DNA from 2 places in the Xanthobacter sp. 126 genome. Region 1 is predicted to be linked to the other one. Evidence: predicted binding sites of a transcription regulator. Region 1 holds the regulator's gene; the other holds the start of a gene.

Region 1 (7,819 bases):
GAGACGGGCCGACAGCGCCTTCTGCAGGCGCGCCGTGTGGGTGAGCCTGTAGCCGATGGTCTTCTGAACCGGATCCTTCATGGGTCTCCCCCGACATGTCCCGAGCGCGAGCGAAGCCGCGCCGGCCACGCGCCCCTTTATCCACATGCCGGCTTACAATTTTGCGAAGGTTGGGGGCGATCCGGCGGGAAAGTGCGTGGTGTCGCGCATTTACCTACGGGGCGGTCCGCCCTCTCGCCCCGTTGCACGCCCCATGGTAGCGTTCCGGCCGTGACCGAACCCGATCGCCCCCCTCTTTCCCGCCGCGCGCTGCTCGCCCGTGGTGTTGCCCTGGCGGCCACGCCGCTCGTGGGCATGAGCCTTGCCTCCTCGCGCGCGCTCGGCCAGCAGACTGACGCGGACGTCGTCATCATCGGTGCGGGCGCGGCCGGCATCGCCGCCGCGCGGCGCATCGCCGAGGCCGGGCGCAGCTATGTGCTGCTGGAAGCCGGCAAGCAGGTGGGCGGCCGCACGGTGACCGACACCACCCAGTTCGGCGTGCCGTTCGACCTCGGCGCGGCGCGGCTCAATATGCCGGCGGCGCGCCCCATGGCCGCCTTCGGCCGGGCCGAGGGGCTCGACATCTATCGCGCGCCCGATGGCGGCCGGCTCTATGTGGGCGGGCGCGAGGCGGGCGATACCGATTATGAGGATTTCATCGCCACGGTCCGCCGCGGCGAGCGGGCCATCGTCGCCGCGGGCGATGCCAACCGCGACATGGCCGCCTCCCGCGCCTTGCCGGACCTCGGACCGTGGGGGCCGAGCGCCCGCTTCGTCCTCGGCCCGTTCAACTGCGCCAAGGAACTGGATCAGGTCTCCACCGTGGATGTCTCCCGCTTCGACGAGCGCGAGAGCGAGGACATCTGCCGGCAGGGCGTGGGCACGCTGGTGGCGCAGCTCGCCCGTCCGCTGACCGTGCGGCTCGAGGTGGCGGCGCGCTCCATCGATCTCAGCCCGCGCCTCGTCTCGGTGCAGACCAACAAGGGCAGCGTGACCGGGCGCGCGGTGATCGTCGCCGTACCGCCGAGCCTGATTGCGGCAGGCAAGCTGCGCATCGGCCCGTCCTTGCCGCAGCGCTACCGCACGGCGGTGGAGAAGATCACGCTCGGCGCCTTCGACCACATCGGCTTCCGCCTGCCGCGCAATCCCGGCAATCTCGGCGCTGACGAGCTGGTCTATTTCCGCGCCGACGGCCCGCGCGCCTATGCGCTGCGCGCCCGTATCGGCGGCACAGACCTCTACAGCCTTGAAGTGGGGGGCGACGTGGCCGCCGGCCTCGCCGACAGTCCGCCCGAGGCGGCGGCGTCCTTCGTGAAGGCGGCGCTGACGCGCGAGTTCGGCGCCGATACCGCCGCGCGCGTCGGCAAGGTCTTCGCCACCCGCTGGAGCAAGGAGCCGTGGGCGCTGGGCGCCTTCTCCTGCGCCTTGCCGGGCTTCGGCAACATGCGCCGCGCCTTCACCGAAACGGTGGGCGGCCGGCTGGTCTTCGCCGGCGAGCACACCCACGAGACGCTCTGGGGCACGGTCGGCGGCGCCTGGCTCTCCGGCGAGCGCGCGGCCAAGCAGGCGCTTGGGCTTTTGGGGGTGCGGACGGGGTGAGGGCTGCGTCTCATCGGAGATCTGCCCCGTTTCATACATCCCGCCGTCATTGCCCGCCTTGTGCGGGCAATCCACCCATCGGCCAGAGGGGTGCTGATACTTCCGAGCAGCCCGACGCGTGGCGGGGTGGATCCCCAGGACGAGCCGGGGGATGACGGCTCGGGGGAGGTTGCGCCTCCCCCAAAATAGCCCGCGCGGCGTTTGAGCGAAGACGACGTAAAGACAGCCCGCGTGGCGTTTGAGCGAAGCAACGCTCAGTGCGCGCGGGCGAACATCTCGTTGAAGGAGTAGCCGGCGCCGCGCACGGTGCGGATGGGGTCGGACTGGCGGCCGCGGTTTATGGCCTTGCGCAGGCGGCCCACATGCACGTCCACCGTGCGCTCGTCGATATAGACGTCCTGGCCCCACACGCCGTCGAGCAGCTGCTCGCGGGAGAAGACGCGGCCGGGGCTCTGCATCAGGAATTCCAGCAGGCGGAACTCGGTGGGGCCGAGATGGATCTCGCGACCGGCGCGGTGAACCCGGTGGGTCTCGCGGTCGAGCTCGATGTCGCCGGCCCGCAGCAGGGTGGCGACGTGCTCGGGCTTGGCCCGGCGCAGCAGGGCGCGCACGCGGGCGAGCAGCTCGGGCACCGAGAAGGGCTTCACCACATAGTCGTCCGCGCCGGTGGCGAGGCCGCGCACCCGCTCGGTTTCCTCACCGCGGGCGGTGAGCATGATGACGGGCAGCCGCTCGGTCTCCGGCCGGGTGCGCAGGCGCCGGCACAGTTCGATGCCGGAGAGGCCGGGCAGCATCCAGTCGAGGATGATGAGATCAGGCACGCTTTCGCGCAGCCGGGTCTCGGCTTCGTCGCCGCGTCCCACGCTCTCGACCCCGTAACCCTCCGACTCCAGATTGTAGCGGAGCAGGAGGGTTAACGGCTCTTCGTCCTCGACGATCAGAATACGCGCCGGCACTTTGGTCTATCCGTCACTATCGGGGCTCTCCGCCCCGTCTTCAGGTCTGGTTGATCAGCTCTGAACGGTGGTGGTGCGGCCCGGGAAGGGCAGGGTGGTGTCGCTGGAGGCGTCCGCCTTGGGGCGGCTCTCCGGCAGGTTCTGGCCCGTCACCATGTAGTAGACGATCTCCGCGATGTTGGTCGCGTGGTCGCCGATGCGCTCGATGTTCTTGGCGCAGAACAAGAGGTGCGTGCACACGGAGATGTTGCGCGGATCCTCCATCATGTAGGTGAGGAGCTCGCGGAACAGGGACGTGTACATGATGTCGATGGCGCCGTCGCGGCCCCACACTTCCAGCGCCTTGGCCTCGTTGCGGGCGGCGTAGGCGTCCAGCACTTCCTTCAGCTGCTCGAGCACGAGGTCGGAGATGTGCTCCACCCCGCGCACCAGCTTCGCCGGGTGATACTCGCCCTCGATGGCGATGACGCGCTTGCCCACGTTCTTGGCGAGGTCGCCGATGCGCTCGAGATCGTTGGCGATGCGGATCGCGGCGACGATCTCGCGCAGGTCGATGGCCACCGGCTGGCGCTTGGCGATGACCAGGATGGCCCGGTCCTCGATCTCGCGCTGCACCTGGTCGACGCTGGCATCCAGCAGCACGACCTTCTGCGCGAGGGCGCTGTCGCGGCGGATGAGGGAGGCGACGCTGTCGGCGACCAGGCGCTCGGCCTGCCCGCCCATCTCGACGACCTTGCGGCCGATTTCCTTCAACTCCTGATCGAAGGAGGCGACGATATGATCCGGCATCTCAGTGATCCTTCAATCCGTCAGCCGAAGCGGCCGGTGATGTAGTCGCGCGTCTTGATCTCCTTCGGATTGGTGAAGATCACGTCGGAAGGCGCCATCTCGATCAGCTCGCCCAGATAGAAGAAGGCGGTCATGTCGGCGCAGCGCGCGGCCTGCTGCATGTTGTGGGTGACGATGACGATGGTGAATTCCTGCTTCAGCTCGTCGATCAGGTCCTCGATCTTCGAGGTGGAGATGGGGTCGAGGGCCGAGGTCGGCTCGTCGAGCAGGATCACCTCGGGCTTCACCGCGATGGTGCGGGCGATGCACAGGCGCTGCTGCTGGCCGCCGGACATGCCGAGCGCCGAGGTGTGCAGGCGGTCCTTGGTCTCGTCCCAGATGGCGGCCTTGCGCAGGCACCATTCCACGCGCTCGTCCATCTGTGCCTTGGAGAGCTTCTCGTGCAGCTTCACGCCGAACGCGATGTTGTCATAGATCGACATGGGGAACGGCGTAGGCTTCTGGAACACCATGCCGATGCGGGTGCGTACGATGGTGGGGTCCAGTTCCTTGCCGACGATGTTCACGCCGTCGAACAGCACCGAGCCCTCGGCGCGCTGGCCGGGGTAGAGGTCGAACATGCGGTTGAACACGCGCAGCAGTGTGGACTTGCCGCAGCCCGACGGACCGATCATGGCGGTCACGCGCTTCTCGGGAACCTCGAAGTTGATGTTCCGCAGCGCATGGTTGCTGCCATAGTAGAACTGCAGGTTCTCCACCTTGATCTTGGCGGGGGCCGGCGGCGCGTCCGGCTTGGCACCCACGGCGGAGGCGAGATTGAAGGTGGGATCGACGGCTGAAGTCATCTTGTCCTCGCTTGGGCCTTGGCCTTGCTTCGGAGGAAATGGAAAGGGCGGCGGCGGGAGCTAGTGGCTCCGCGCCAGGAAGAGGCGGGACGCCACGTTGAGCACCAGCACGCCCACGGTGATGAGCAGTGCGCCGGCCCAGGCGAGCGAGACCCAGTCGTCGAACGGGCTGCCGGCGAACTGGTAGATGGCGATGGGCAGGCTCGCCATCGGCTTCGACAGGTCGGTCGACATGGCGTTGTTGCCGAGCGAGGTGAACAGCAGCGGCGCGGTCTCGCCGGCGGCGCGGGCGATGGCCAGAAGCACGCCGGTGACGATGCCGGCGCGGGCCGCGCGCCAGGTGATGAACATCACTACCTTCCACTGCGGCGCGCCAAGCGCGAAGGCGGCTTCGCGCAGGCCGACGGGCACGAGGTTCAGCATGTCCTCGGTGGTGCGCACGATGACCGGGATCACCAGGATCGCCAGGGCGATGGAGCCCGCCCAGCCGGAGAAGCCGCCGAGCGGCACCACCAGCAGGGTGTAGATGAACAGGCCCACCAGGATGGACGGCGCCGACAGCAGGATGTCGTTCACGAAGCGGGCGGCGGCGCCGACCTTGGTGCCCTTGCCGTTCTCGGCGAGGAAGGTGCCGCAGAAGATGCCGATGGGGCCGCCGATGGCCATGGCGATGCCGATCTGGATCAGCGAGCCGACGATGGCATTCAGCAGGCCGCCGCCCTGGCCCGGCGGCTTGGTGACCTGGGTGAAGACGTTCAATCCCAGCGCGGGCAGGCCGCGCGAGAGCAGGGTCCAGAGGATCCAGCCGAGAAGGAACAGGGCGAAGACGGCGAAGCCGGTGGAGATGGCCTTGACGGCCCGGTCGGTGGCGCGGCGCGCGGCGAGGGAAGCCATGGTTCTGAAGCTCCCGGTCAGTCGAGCCGCGAGCGCACGAGCGCCCGGGACAGTGCAAGGACGATGAAGGAGATCACGAACAGGATGAAGCCGAGCTGCAGCAGCGAGGTGAGCTTCAGCGACCCGATCGGGGCCTCGGGGAATTCGTTGGCGATGGTGGAGGCGATGGTGGCGCCCGGCGCGAACAGGGAGGCGGACAGGCGCGTCGCGTTGCCGATGACGAAGGTCACGGCCATGGTCTCGCCCAGCGCGCGGCCGAGGCCGAGCATGATGGCGCCCACCATGGCGGTCTTGCCGTAGGGCACCGAGACGTTCTTGTAGACCTCGTAGGTGGTGGCGCCGATGCCGTAGGCCGATTCCTTCAGCATGGGCGGCACGCTTTCCAGCGTCTCCACGAACATGGCGGTGATGAAGGGCAAGATCATCACCGCGAGGATGAGGCCGGCGGTGAGCATGCCCGAGCCGAGCGGCGGGCCGGCGAACAGGGCGCCGATGACCGGCAGGTCGCCGAACAGGTCGATCAGCGGGGGCTGCACGTAGGCGGCGATCAGCGGGACGACGACGAAGAAGCCCCACATGCCGTAGATGATGGAGGGCACGGCGGCCAGAAGCTGGACCGCGACGCCGACGGGCCGCTTCAGTGGCTGGGGCGCGATCTCGGTGAGGAAGAAGGCGATGCCGAAGGAGAGCGGCAGCGCCACGATCACCGCGATGATGGCGGAGAACAGCGTGCCGTAGATCATCACCAGGGCGCCGAAATTCTCGGTGACCGGGTTCCAGGCGGACGACCAGATGAAGTCGAGCCCGAAGTGCTGGAGCGCCGGCAGGCCGCCCTTGAACAGCTCGGCGATGATGAGGCCGAGCAGGATGAGGACGAAGATGCCGCTCGCCCACAGGAGGGTGACGAAGATCGGATCGGCGATCCGTCCCGTGCCTTTGGCCTTGCTGATGGGCTCTGCCGAGCCAGACCGCATGCCGTCCACCGTCGCGTCCATTTTATCCCCTGCCCCGGCTTGTCGATGCGTGTGCGCTACCGGACCTGTCGCCTGATGGAAAAGCGCCGCCCTCCTGGGAGAGCGGCGCGATCTTCTTCAGATCAGAGGACGGGCTTGCCGTCCGGACCCTTCACTTCGGCCTTGAAGGCGGCCTTCACCTGCTCGACCACCGCCGCGGGCAGCGGGATGTAGTGCAGGCCTTCGGCGATGTCGGCGCCTTCCTTGGTGTAGGCCCACTCGAAGAACTTCATCACTTCGCGCGAAGCCTCGACGTTGGTCGGGTTCTTCGGCAGCAGGATGTAGGTGGGGGAGACGATCGGCCAGGCCTCGGGGGCCGGGGCGTCGATCATGGAAGCGGCGAAGTCCTTGGCGCCCTTCCAGTCGGCGGAGGCGGCGGCGGCCTGGAAGCCGGCGACCTCGGGGGTGACGAACTTGCCGGCCTTGTTCTGCAGCTGGGTCACGACCAGCTTGTTGGCGGCGGCGTAGATGAACTCGACGTAGCCGATGCCGCCCTTGGTGTTCTTGACGGTGCCGGTGACGCCCTCGTTACCCTTGGCGCCAGCGCCGGTGGGCCACTGGACCGAGGTCGCCGAGCCGACCTTGGACTTCCAGTCCGGGCTCACGGCCGACAGGTAGGAGGTGAAGATCGCGGTCGTGCCCGAGCTATCCGAACGATAGACCGGGACGATGGCGTTCGAGGGCAGGGTCACGCCGGGGTTCAGGTCGGCGATGGCCTTGTCGTTCCACTTGGTGATCTTGCCGAGATAGATGTCGGCGAGCACCGGGCCGGTGAGCTTGAGCTGGTTGGTGGTGACGCCGTCGAGGTTGACGGTGGCGACCACCGAGCCGATCACGGTCGGGAACTGCAGCAGGTTGTTGGCCGCGAGCTTCTCGCCCGGGACCGTCGCGTCGGACGCGCCGAAGTCCACGGTGCGGTTGATGATCTGGTTCTGGCCGCCGCCGGAGCCGATCGACTGGTAGTTCAGCGTCGCGCCGGTCTTCTCTTTGAACTTGGCGCCCCAGGACTGGTAGACGGGGGCGGGGAAGGACGCGCCAGCGCCGGTGAAATCGACAGCCTGGGCGCTGCCGGCAAACAGCGAGCCAGCTACGGCGATCACGCCGAGAGCGGTGGTGAGCTTCACGATATCTCTCCTTGCCAAATCGGTTGCCGCTCCGGCAGGAGCCGGGGCAACTGGGCTCAGGACTCTTAGCCCCGGCGCGCCAAGGTTCTATGACGCGTCCGTGACATGGGCATGACAGCTTACGCCATTGCCTTTTATAGGTTTTTTTCCGGGTTCGGCAAAGCTTCCATCCGCACGGAGAAGATTGCTCCGTTGCCGAGCTCGCTTTCCACGCCCAGCCGGCCGCGGTGGCGGGCCACGATGTGCTTGACGATGGCGAGCCCCAATCCCGTCCCGCCCTGGTCACGGCTGGCCGCCACGTCCACCCGGTAGAAGCGCTCGGTGAGGCGGGGTAGGTGCTCCGGCGAGATGCCGGGGCCGAAGTCGCGCACGCTCACCACGGCGGTGCCGTTCTCGCGGGCGAGGCGCACCTCCACCTTCTTGCCTGCGGCGCCGTATTTCAGGGCATTCTCCACCAGATTTTCGAACAGGCGGATCAGTTCGTCGCGATCACCGAGGATTTCCAGGTCGGCCGTCTCGCGGACCTGCTCCAGCTCCACCCCGCGGTCGCGGGCGAGGGG
Region 2 (7,819 bases), 4.5 Mb from region 1:
GCGGCCTGATCCTTATCTCCATCCTGCAGCCGCACCGGCGGGCGGGTGCAACTCCGGGCATTCCATGGGCTTCAAATGCGGCATCGTCGGGCTTCCCAACGTGGGCAAGTCCACCCTCTTCAACGCGCTCACCCAGACGGCGGCGGCGCAGGCGGCGAATTATCCGTTCTGCACCATCGAGCCGAACGTGGGTGACGTGGCGGTGCCCGATCCGCGCCTCGACACGCTGGCGGAGATCGCCGGCTCGGGCGCCATCATCCCCACGCGCCTCACCTTCGTGGACATTGCCGGCCTCGTGCGCGGTGCCTCCAAGGGCGAGGGCCTCGGCAACCAGTTCCTCGCCAACATCCGCGAGTGCGACGCCATCGCCCATGTGGTGCGCTGCTTCGAGGATGGGGACGTGACCCATGTGGAAGGCAAGATCGCCCCCGTGGACGACATCGAGACCATCGAGACCGAGCTGATGCTCGCCGACCTCGAATCCCTGGAGAAGCGCGCCGCGGCGCTGGAGAAAAAGGCCAGGACCTTGGACAAGGAGGGCAAGGACACCCTCGACCTCATGACCCGCGCCCTGGTGCTGCTGCGCGAGGGCAAGCCCGCCCGCTTCGCCGAGGTGAAGCCGGAAGAGGAGAGGATGTTCTCCCAGCTGGGACTGATGACCGCAAAGCCCGTTCTTTATGTGTGCAATGTGGAGGAGACCTCCGCCAAGGCGGGGAATTCCCTCTCCGCCCAGGTGTTCCAGCGGGCGAAGCTGGAAGGCGCCATGGCGGTGGTGGTCTCGGCCAAGATCGAGAGCGAGATCGCGGTTCTCCCTCCGGAGGAGCAGAAGGAGTATCTGGAGGCCATCGACCTGGAGGAGCCGGGCCTCAACCGGGTGATCCGCGCCGGCTACGACCTGCTGCACCTCGTCACCTATTTCACCGTGGGGCCCAAGGAGGCCCGCGCCTGGACCATCACCAAGGGCACCAAGGCCCCGGCGGCGGCGGGCGTGATCCATACGGACTTCGAGAAAGGCTTCATCCGCGCCGAGACCATCGCCTTCGACGATTACGTGAAGTTCAAGGGCGAGGCCGGGGCGCGCGAGGGCGGCCGCTTCCGCCTGGAAGGCAAGGACTACGTGGTCGCCGACGGCGACGTGCTGCACTTCCGCTTCGCCAACTGAGGCTCCGTGATGGTCGGGGCCGGGCCGCAGTTACTCGGCCGCTTCACCTTCACGGCCGGGGAGATCGTGCGCTTCGCCCGCGCCTACGATCCCCAGCCCTTCCATGTGGATGCGGAGGCCGCGGCATCCTCGCCCTTCGGCGGCCTCATCGCCTCCGGCTGGCACACGGCCTCCATGTGGATGGGCCTGTTCGTGCGCGCCCACGGCGCGGTGGCTGAGGACCTGCCGGAGGACCATGCGGCGGTGATCGCGCCGGTGGGTGTCGGCTTCGGCATGACCGACCTGAAATGGCTCGACCCGGTGCGCGCCGGCGACACCGTGACCTTCTTCACCGAAATCCTCGACGCCCGCCCCAGCGGCAGCCGGCCCGGCTGGACCATCTACCACCGCACCGGCAGCGCCCGGCGGGAAGATGGGACCGAGGTGATCCGCTTCGAGCTGAAGCATCTGGCGCCGGACGCGCGAGAACCGCGCAGCCCTTAGCACGCCCTAGTTTCAATAAGGAATATAATCCTACATCATCTCCTTCGGATTGACGGAGGAGAGAGGCTGTGTCGCAGACAGATGCAGAATTGGATGCCCTCGACCGATTGCGCCGCCTCACGCGGCGGCTGAATCTCGAAGTCGCGACGTGGCGCCTCAAGCTTGCATTGAAGGGCGGTTATGATCCCAGCCTGCCGCGTATCCCCAGTGGCGAGCCGGGTGGCGGGCGGTGGGCCGGAGGCAGCGACGGCAGCACCGGGTCCAAACCCGCAGGCGCGGAGTGACGTGTGTCGATGGCGGCGCGGCGCATCTCGCCAGCGGCGGAAGCGGAGTGCGAACGCTTGAACAAGATGGACACGATCTACTGCAACGCTATCAAGAATCCCGCATGCCACGGTCAGGCATCGGAACGTTACGCTGCCTGCCTAGCCGGAAGGCCGATTCCTCCCCTCCCATTTTGAGAGAATTAAAATGTTAATACTTACCCACAAACTCCATCTGAAACGCCTCGAAGGGGAAGTTCCAATCGAAATCCGAATTTACAAGCCAGAACCGAAAGACGGCTGCTGGGCCTGCGCTTTCGAAATCGACTGGCCGGAGGGCACCAAGGCCATGTCCGGCGCCGGCTTCGATGCATTGCAGGCGCTGGTGATATCCTTGCAGATGATCGGCATCCAAATCTACACAAGCTCCTATCATCACGACGGAGCCCTTCGCGCCTACGATACCGAAGAGGGCTATGGATTTCCCGTCTCCCGCAACGTCCGCGACGTGCTGATCGGCGCTGACAAGATTTATCTCTAGTCACTGTGAATACACGTGCGGAGCGAAGCAGGATTTGGCTGCCAGTTGCTTGTTTGGAAATTTATAATGCTCATCCTGACCCATACTCTGCATCTCAACCGACCCTCCGGTAAGGTTCCTATCGAAATCCGCCTGTATCAGCCCCTCCCAACGGGTGCGTCCTGGATATGCAATTTCGAGATCGACTGGCCGGAGGTCCGATTGGCTCGCCATGGCGTAGGCGAAGATGCGCTGCAGGCACTGGTCATCGCGCTGCAGATGATCGGCGCCCAGATCTACACGAGCCCGTATCATGAGGACGGCAGTTTGCGCGCGCCTACGACCGCGAGGACGGCTACGGCTTCCCCGTCCCAAGCAATCTGCGTGACCTGCTCATCGGCGTCGACAAGATGAGCTTCTGATTTCAGCCCTCCGCGGAGCCCCGCCATGGTGATCCTCACGCGCACCCTTTTCATCAGGGGCGAGTCCGGCGACACGCCGGTGGAGATTCGCCTTTACCAGCCCGAACACCTCGTGGAGGACATTGGAGAGTCCTGTGGCTGCCGCTTCGAGATCGACTGGCCGGATGAGCCCAAGAGCATGGTTGTCCACGGGGCGGATGCCCTACAGGCGCTCATTCTTTCCATGATGTGCGTCGGCGTGCACCTCTATGTGTCCGAGTATCACGACGACGGCGTGCTCTACGCGCCCGTTCGCGAAGGCGGCTACGGATTTCCTGTCACTCAGAACCTCCGCGACCTTCTGGTGGGGCGCGACAAGGACCTCTTTTGAGCCGGACGCCCCAGTCATCCCCACGCCCAGCTTGACGTTTGCGTCATCCTCGCCTTCCATCGGCCTCCAACGACAGGGAGGCCGCCTTGCCCGACATCTTCTTCGAAGATTTCATCATCGGTGAGGTGAAGACGTTCGGCTCGCACAAGGTCACGGAGGAGGAGATCCTCGCCTTCGCCCGCGAGTTCGATCCCCAGCCCATGCATCTCGATGCGGCTGCGGGCAAGGCGTCCCTGCTCGGCGGGCTGGCGGCCTCCGGCTGGCATTCCTGCGCCATCATGATGCGGCTCGTCTGCGACGGCTTCCTGCTGCGCACTGCCGGCATGGGCTCGCCCGGCGTTCCCGAGAACAAGTGGCTCGCCCCGGTCTTCCCCGACGATGTGCTCACGCTCCGCCGCACGGTGCTGGAGAGCCGCACCTCCAAGAGCAACCCGGACATGGGCCTCGTGACCTTCCGCTTCGAGCTTCTGAAAGCCGACAAGAGCGCCGCCCTGGACCAGACCTGCGTGGTCATGGTCGGCCGCCGCAATCCGGGAGCGCGCCTCGCATGATGTATTTCGAGGAAGTCGAGGCGGGCGCCACCGCCGCGCTGGGCAACCACACCTTCACCGAGGCGGAGATGCTGGCCTTCGCCCGTCTCTACGATCCCCAGCCGTTCCATGTGGATCCGGAGGCGGCGCGCCGCAGTCCGTTCGGCGCGCTGGTGGCCTCCGGCTGGCACACGGCCGCCATGTGGATGAAGTGCTTCGTCGCCTCCAACATGGCGCTGCCCAAGGAGGCCTCCAGACCCGGCGAGGAAGGCGTGCCGGGCGGTGGCTCTTTCGGACCGGCCTCGGGCTTCACCAAGCTGCGCTGGCTGAAGCCGGTCTATGCCGGCGACACCATCTCGTTCGCCACCGAGGTGCGGGACAAGATCACCATCAAGTCCCGGCCCCAATGGGGCTTCCTGCGCACCTACAATTCAGGGACGAACCAGCACGGGGATCTGGTCATCGATTTCGAGAGCACAGTGCTGATGCGGCGCCGCCCCTGAGCGGGGCCTACCCTTCGAGTTCCTCTTTCAGGATTTCAAGGCGCAGCCATTCCTCTTCCGCTGCGTCGAGGGCCGCCTGCGTCTCCGCCAGCGCCGCCGAGGCCTTGTCGAAGCGCGCAGGGTCGCGAGCGTAGAGCGCAGGGTCGGCGATTTCGGCGGCGAGCTTCTCCAGCTTGGCGCGCAGGTCGTCCATGGTCTTGGGCAGCGTCTTGAGCGCGTGCTGCTCATGGAAGGAGAGCCGTCGCTTCGCCCCGGCGGCAGCTGCCCCCTTGCCGGCCTCGGGCTTCGGCTCGCCCGCCTTGGCCTTCGACGCGGGCGCCCCCTTGTCCCGGGCCTCCACGCCGCGTCCGCGCTGGGACAGCATGTCCGAATAGCCGCCGGCATATTCGCGGAACATCCCGTCCCCCTCCGCCATGATGACGCTGGAGACGGTACGGTCCAGGAAGTCACGATCGTGGCTGACGAGGATGACGGTGCCGGGATAGTCGGCCACCATCTCCTGCAGAAGGTCGAGGGTTTCGAGGTCGAGGTCGTTGGTGGGCTCGTCCAGCACCAGCACGTTGGAGGGCAACGCCAGCGCCCGCGCCAGCATCAGCCGGCCGCGCTCGCCGCCGGAGAGCACCGAGAGCGGGGCATTGGCCTGCTCGGGGGTGAAGAGGAAGTCCTTCAGATAGCCCATCACGTGCTTGGGCACGCCGCCCACCTGCACCTGGTCCGAGCCGCCTCCGGTGAGGGCATCGCGCAGGGTGGTGCCGGGATCGAGCGCCGCGCGCTTCTGGTCGAGGCTGGCGACTTCGAGATTGGTGCCGAGCCTTACCGTGCCCGAATCGGGGGCGAGCTCACCGGTGAGCAGCTTGATGAGCGTGGTCTTGCCGGCGCCGTTGGGGCCGATGATGCCGATGCGGTCGCCACGTAGGATGCGGGTGGAGAAATCCTTCACCACCTCCCGCGCGCCGAAGGCCTTGGCGATGTGCTTCGCTTCGATGACGAGCTTGCCGGAGGCCTCCGCCTCGCTCACCGCCAGCTTGACGTTGCCGACCGCGCGGCGCTCATCGCGGCGATCCTTGCGCATGGAATGCAGCAGGCCCAGCCGGCGCACATTGCGCTTGCGGCGGGCGGTGACGCCGTAGCGCAGCCAGTCCAGCTCCGCGACGATCTTGCGGTCGAGCTTGTGGCGCTCGGTCTCTTCCTGTTCCAGCACCTCGTCGCGCCAGGCTTCGAACGCGCCGAAGCCCTGCTCCAGCCGCCGGGTCTGGCCGCGGTCGAGCCAGACGGTGGCGCGCGAGAGGGTTTCGAGGAAGCGCCGGTCATGGCTGATGAGCACCATGGCGGACTTCAGCCCCTTCAGCTCGCTTTCCAGCCATTCGATGGCCGGCAGATCGAGGTGGTTGGTCGGCTCGTCCAGCAGCAGCACGTCCGGCTCCGGCGCGATGACGCGCGCCAGAGCGGCCCGGCGGGCCTCGCCGCCGGACAGGTGAGCGGGGTCTTCCTGTCCGGTGAGGCCCAGCTCGGTGAGGAGATATTGGGCGCGATAGGCATCGTCGCCCGGTCCAAGCCCGGCCTCCACATAGGCGAGCGTCGTCGCATAGCCGGAAAAGTCCGGCTCCTGCTGGAGATAGCGCACGGTGGTGCCGGGCTGGAAGAAGCGCGTGCCGGAATCCGGCTCGACCAGCCCAGCCGCCACCTTCAGCAGCGTGGACTTGCCTGAGCCGTTGCGACCGACGAGGCACACCCGCTCGCCCGCCGACACGGAAAGCTCCGCGCCGTCGAGCAGAGGGGTGGCGCCGAAGCGCAAATGGATGTCCTGGAGGAGAACGAGCGGAGGAGCCATGGGGCCGGATTAAAGCCCTCCGGTCCGGAACGCAAAGGCCGTTCGCGCGGGACGACACTTTGCGCCGATCGTCTCCCGGGACGCAAAGAGGTGCGCATCGCCCTGCATCACGCAGGCGGCGAGCACATCTCTCAGGCCATCAATGTACGGTGGAAGTCGGATTCAGCTTCGACATCTGGTCCTTGAGAACCAGCTTCTTGCGCTTCAGCTCTGCGACACGAAGAGGATCCGAGGCGGGGCTGTTCATTTCGCGGTTGAGCTCCTGCTCGATGGCCGCGTGACGCCGCTTCAGTTCCTGAAGGTGCGACTGGATGGACATTCTTAGCCACTCCCTGTCTGCAACACGACATCAGTCTGTCACGGAGCCGGCGAAGAGTCGACCGCCTTTCCGCCACCTCCGGCGACCTCCCATCTTGCGGCGCGGCATACCCGTGCCATAGTCATTCCAAATGGGGCGAGCGGGCGGCGGACCTGCGCGCCGGTGACAGGACCGGGCATGACGAGCGACGAGGAACGGGATCTCAAGGTCCACCTGGAACGCCTGAAGCAGGAGCATCGGGATCTCGATGCGGCGATCGAGGCGCTGACCAGCGTGTCGGGATCGGACATCCTGCAGATCCAGCGGCTCAAGAAGCGCAAGCTGCAGCTGAAGGACCGCATCGGCCAGATCGAGGACGAACTGTTCCCCGATATCATCGCCTGAGAGCGCGCGAGAAACGCGCGAGGCCCGCCCTCCTGAGGAGGGTCCGGGGCGCGGAGGCCGGGCGTGCCCGGCATCCGTCAGTCGGTAAGAAGGATCAGAGCTGGGCGAGCAGCGCGGTGGCGCCGGAGGCGTCGGCCTTGGAGGGCACGTCCTCCACGTTGAGCGTCTTCACCACGCCGTCCTCGACCACCATCGAATAGCGCTTGGAGCGCACGCCGAGGCCCGCGGCCGAGCCGTCGAAGGTGAGGTCGAGCGCGGCCGCGAAGGACGCGTCAGGGTCCGCCAGGAACACGATCTTGCCGTCGGAGCCGGAGGCCTTTTCCCAGGCGCCCATGACGAAGGGATCGTTCACCGACACCACGGCGATGGCGTCCACGCCCTTCGCCTTGATGGCGTCGGCCTCGTGCACATAGCCCGGCAGGTGGTTCTTGTGGCAGGTGGGGGTGAAGGCACCCGGCACCGCGAACAGCACCACCTTCTTGCCCTTGAAGATTTCGTCGGTGGTCTTCGGCACGGGGCCGTCCTCGGTGGGAACACGGAAGGTGGCGTTGGGCAGTTTGTCGCCGACCGAAATGGGCATCGTCTTCTCCACAGTCTTGGGCGTTTGCGCCCGCGCCGACAATACGGGCTTTTGACGGGGAGAAAAGCGCTGGCTGCGGGCCGGAGCGGCCCAGTTCAGCGTGGCGGCAGCTTCGGAACAGGCACTGTTGTCACGATCGCCTTCGGGCCGTCCACGAGGGTCAGGGTGAGCGGCGTGCCGGACGGATCGGTGCCGGCGGGAATGCCGTCGAGGGGCAGCTCGAACCGGGCGGCACCGTCCGGCAGCATGGTCTTCTGCGGCAACGGCAGGGCCCAGCGGTCCGGTCCCTCGGCGAACAGATCCGCCTTGGGATTCTGGGCCCTGACCTCGATCACGAGATGCGGCGGTTCGGCGCTCGCGTCCAGTTCGACCTTCTGCACCGAGGTCGGCTCGGCAACGCCCAGCGGACGTTCCACCGGCAGGGCCGCGCGGGCAGCCGAGATACGGGACGC

The links. Region 1 encodes PhoB, which activates phosphate uptake and scavenging genes when phosphate is short. Its sites were predicted from a motif close to TGTCATNNANCTGTCAT; they were not measured.
Region 2: a site for PhoB is predicted at 6,429-6,445, ahead of XAN126_RS0104105 (DUF465 domain-containing protein). Genes of this name have one in related genera too.

What each region holds. Positions count from the first base shown of each region.
Region 1 is NZ_JAFO01000001.1:5,358,691-5,366,509, reverse strand. Features, by position in the region: gene XAN126_RS0125385 (MarR family transcriptional regulator) at 1-81, opposite strand, end outside; gene XAN126_RS0125380 (FAD-dependent oxidoreductase) at 271-1,638, shown strand; gene phoB (phosphate regulon transcriptional regulator PhoB) at 1,893-2,594, opposite strand; gene phoU (phosphate signaling complex protein PhoU) at 2,649-3,383, opposite strand; gene pstB (phosphate ABC transporter ATP-binding protein PstB) at 3,404-4,228, opposite strand; gene pstA (phosphate ABC transporter permease PstA) at 4,289-5,122, opposite strand; gene pstC (phosphate ABC transporter permease subunit PstC) at 5,140-6,117, opposite strand; gene pstS (phosphate ABC transporter substrate-binding protein PstS) at 6,219-7,259, opposite strand; gene XAN126_RS0125345 (ATP-binding protein) at 7,394-7,819, opposite strand, start outside.
Region 2 is NZ_JAFO01000001.1:879,061-886,879, reverse strand. Features, by position in the region: gene ychF (redox-regulated ATPase YchF) at 65-1,162, shown strand; gene XAN126_RS0104140 (MaoC/PaaZ C-terminal domain-containing protein) at 1,172-1,645, shown strand; gene XAN126_RS28130 (hypothetical protein) at 1,714-1,929, shown strand; gene XAN126_RS28125 (hypothetical protein) at 2,117-2,449, shown strand; gene XAN126_RS0104130 (hypothetical protein) at 2,516-2,842, shown strand; gene XAN126_RS0104125 (hypothetical protein) at 2,876-3,220, shown strand; gene XAN126_RS0104120 (MaoC family dehydratase) at 3,307-3,771, shown strand; gene XAN126_RS0104115 (MaoC family dehydratase) at 3,768-4,253, shown strand; gene XAN126_RS0104110 (ATP-binding cassette domain-containing protein) at 4,261-6,084, opposite strand; gene XAN126_RS0104105 (DUF465 domain-containing protein) at 6,224-6,403, opposite strand; gene XAN126_RS0104100 (DUF465 domain-containing protein) at 6,581-6,787, shown strand; gene XAN126_RS0104095 (peroxiredoxin) at 6,882-7,367, opposite strand; gene XAN126_RS0104090 (protein-disulfide reductase DsbD domain-containing protein) at 7,463-7,819, opposite strand, start outside.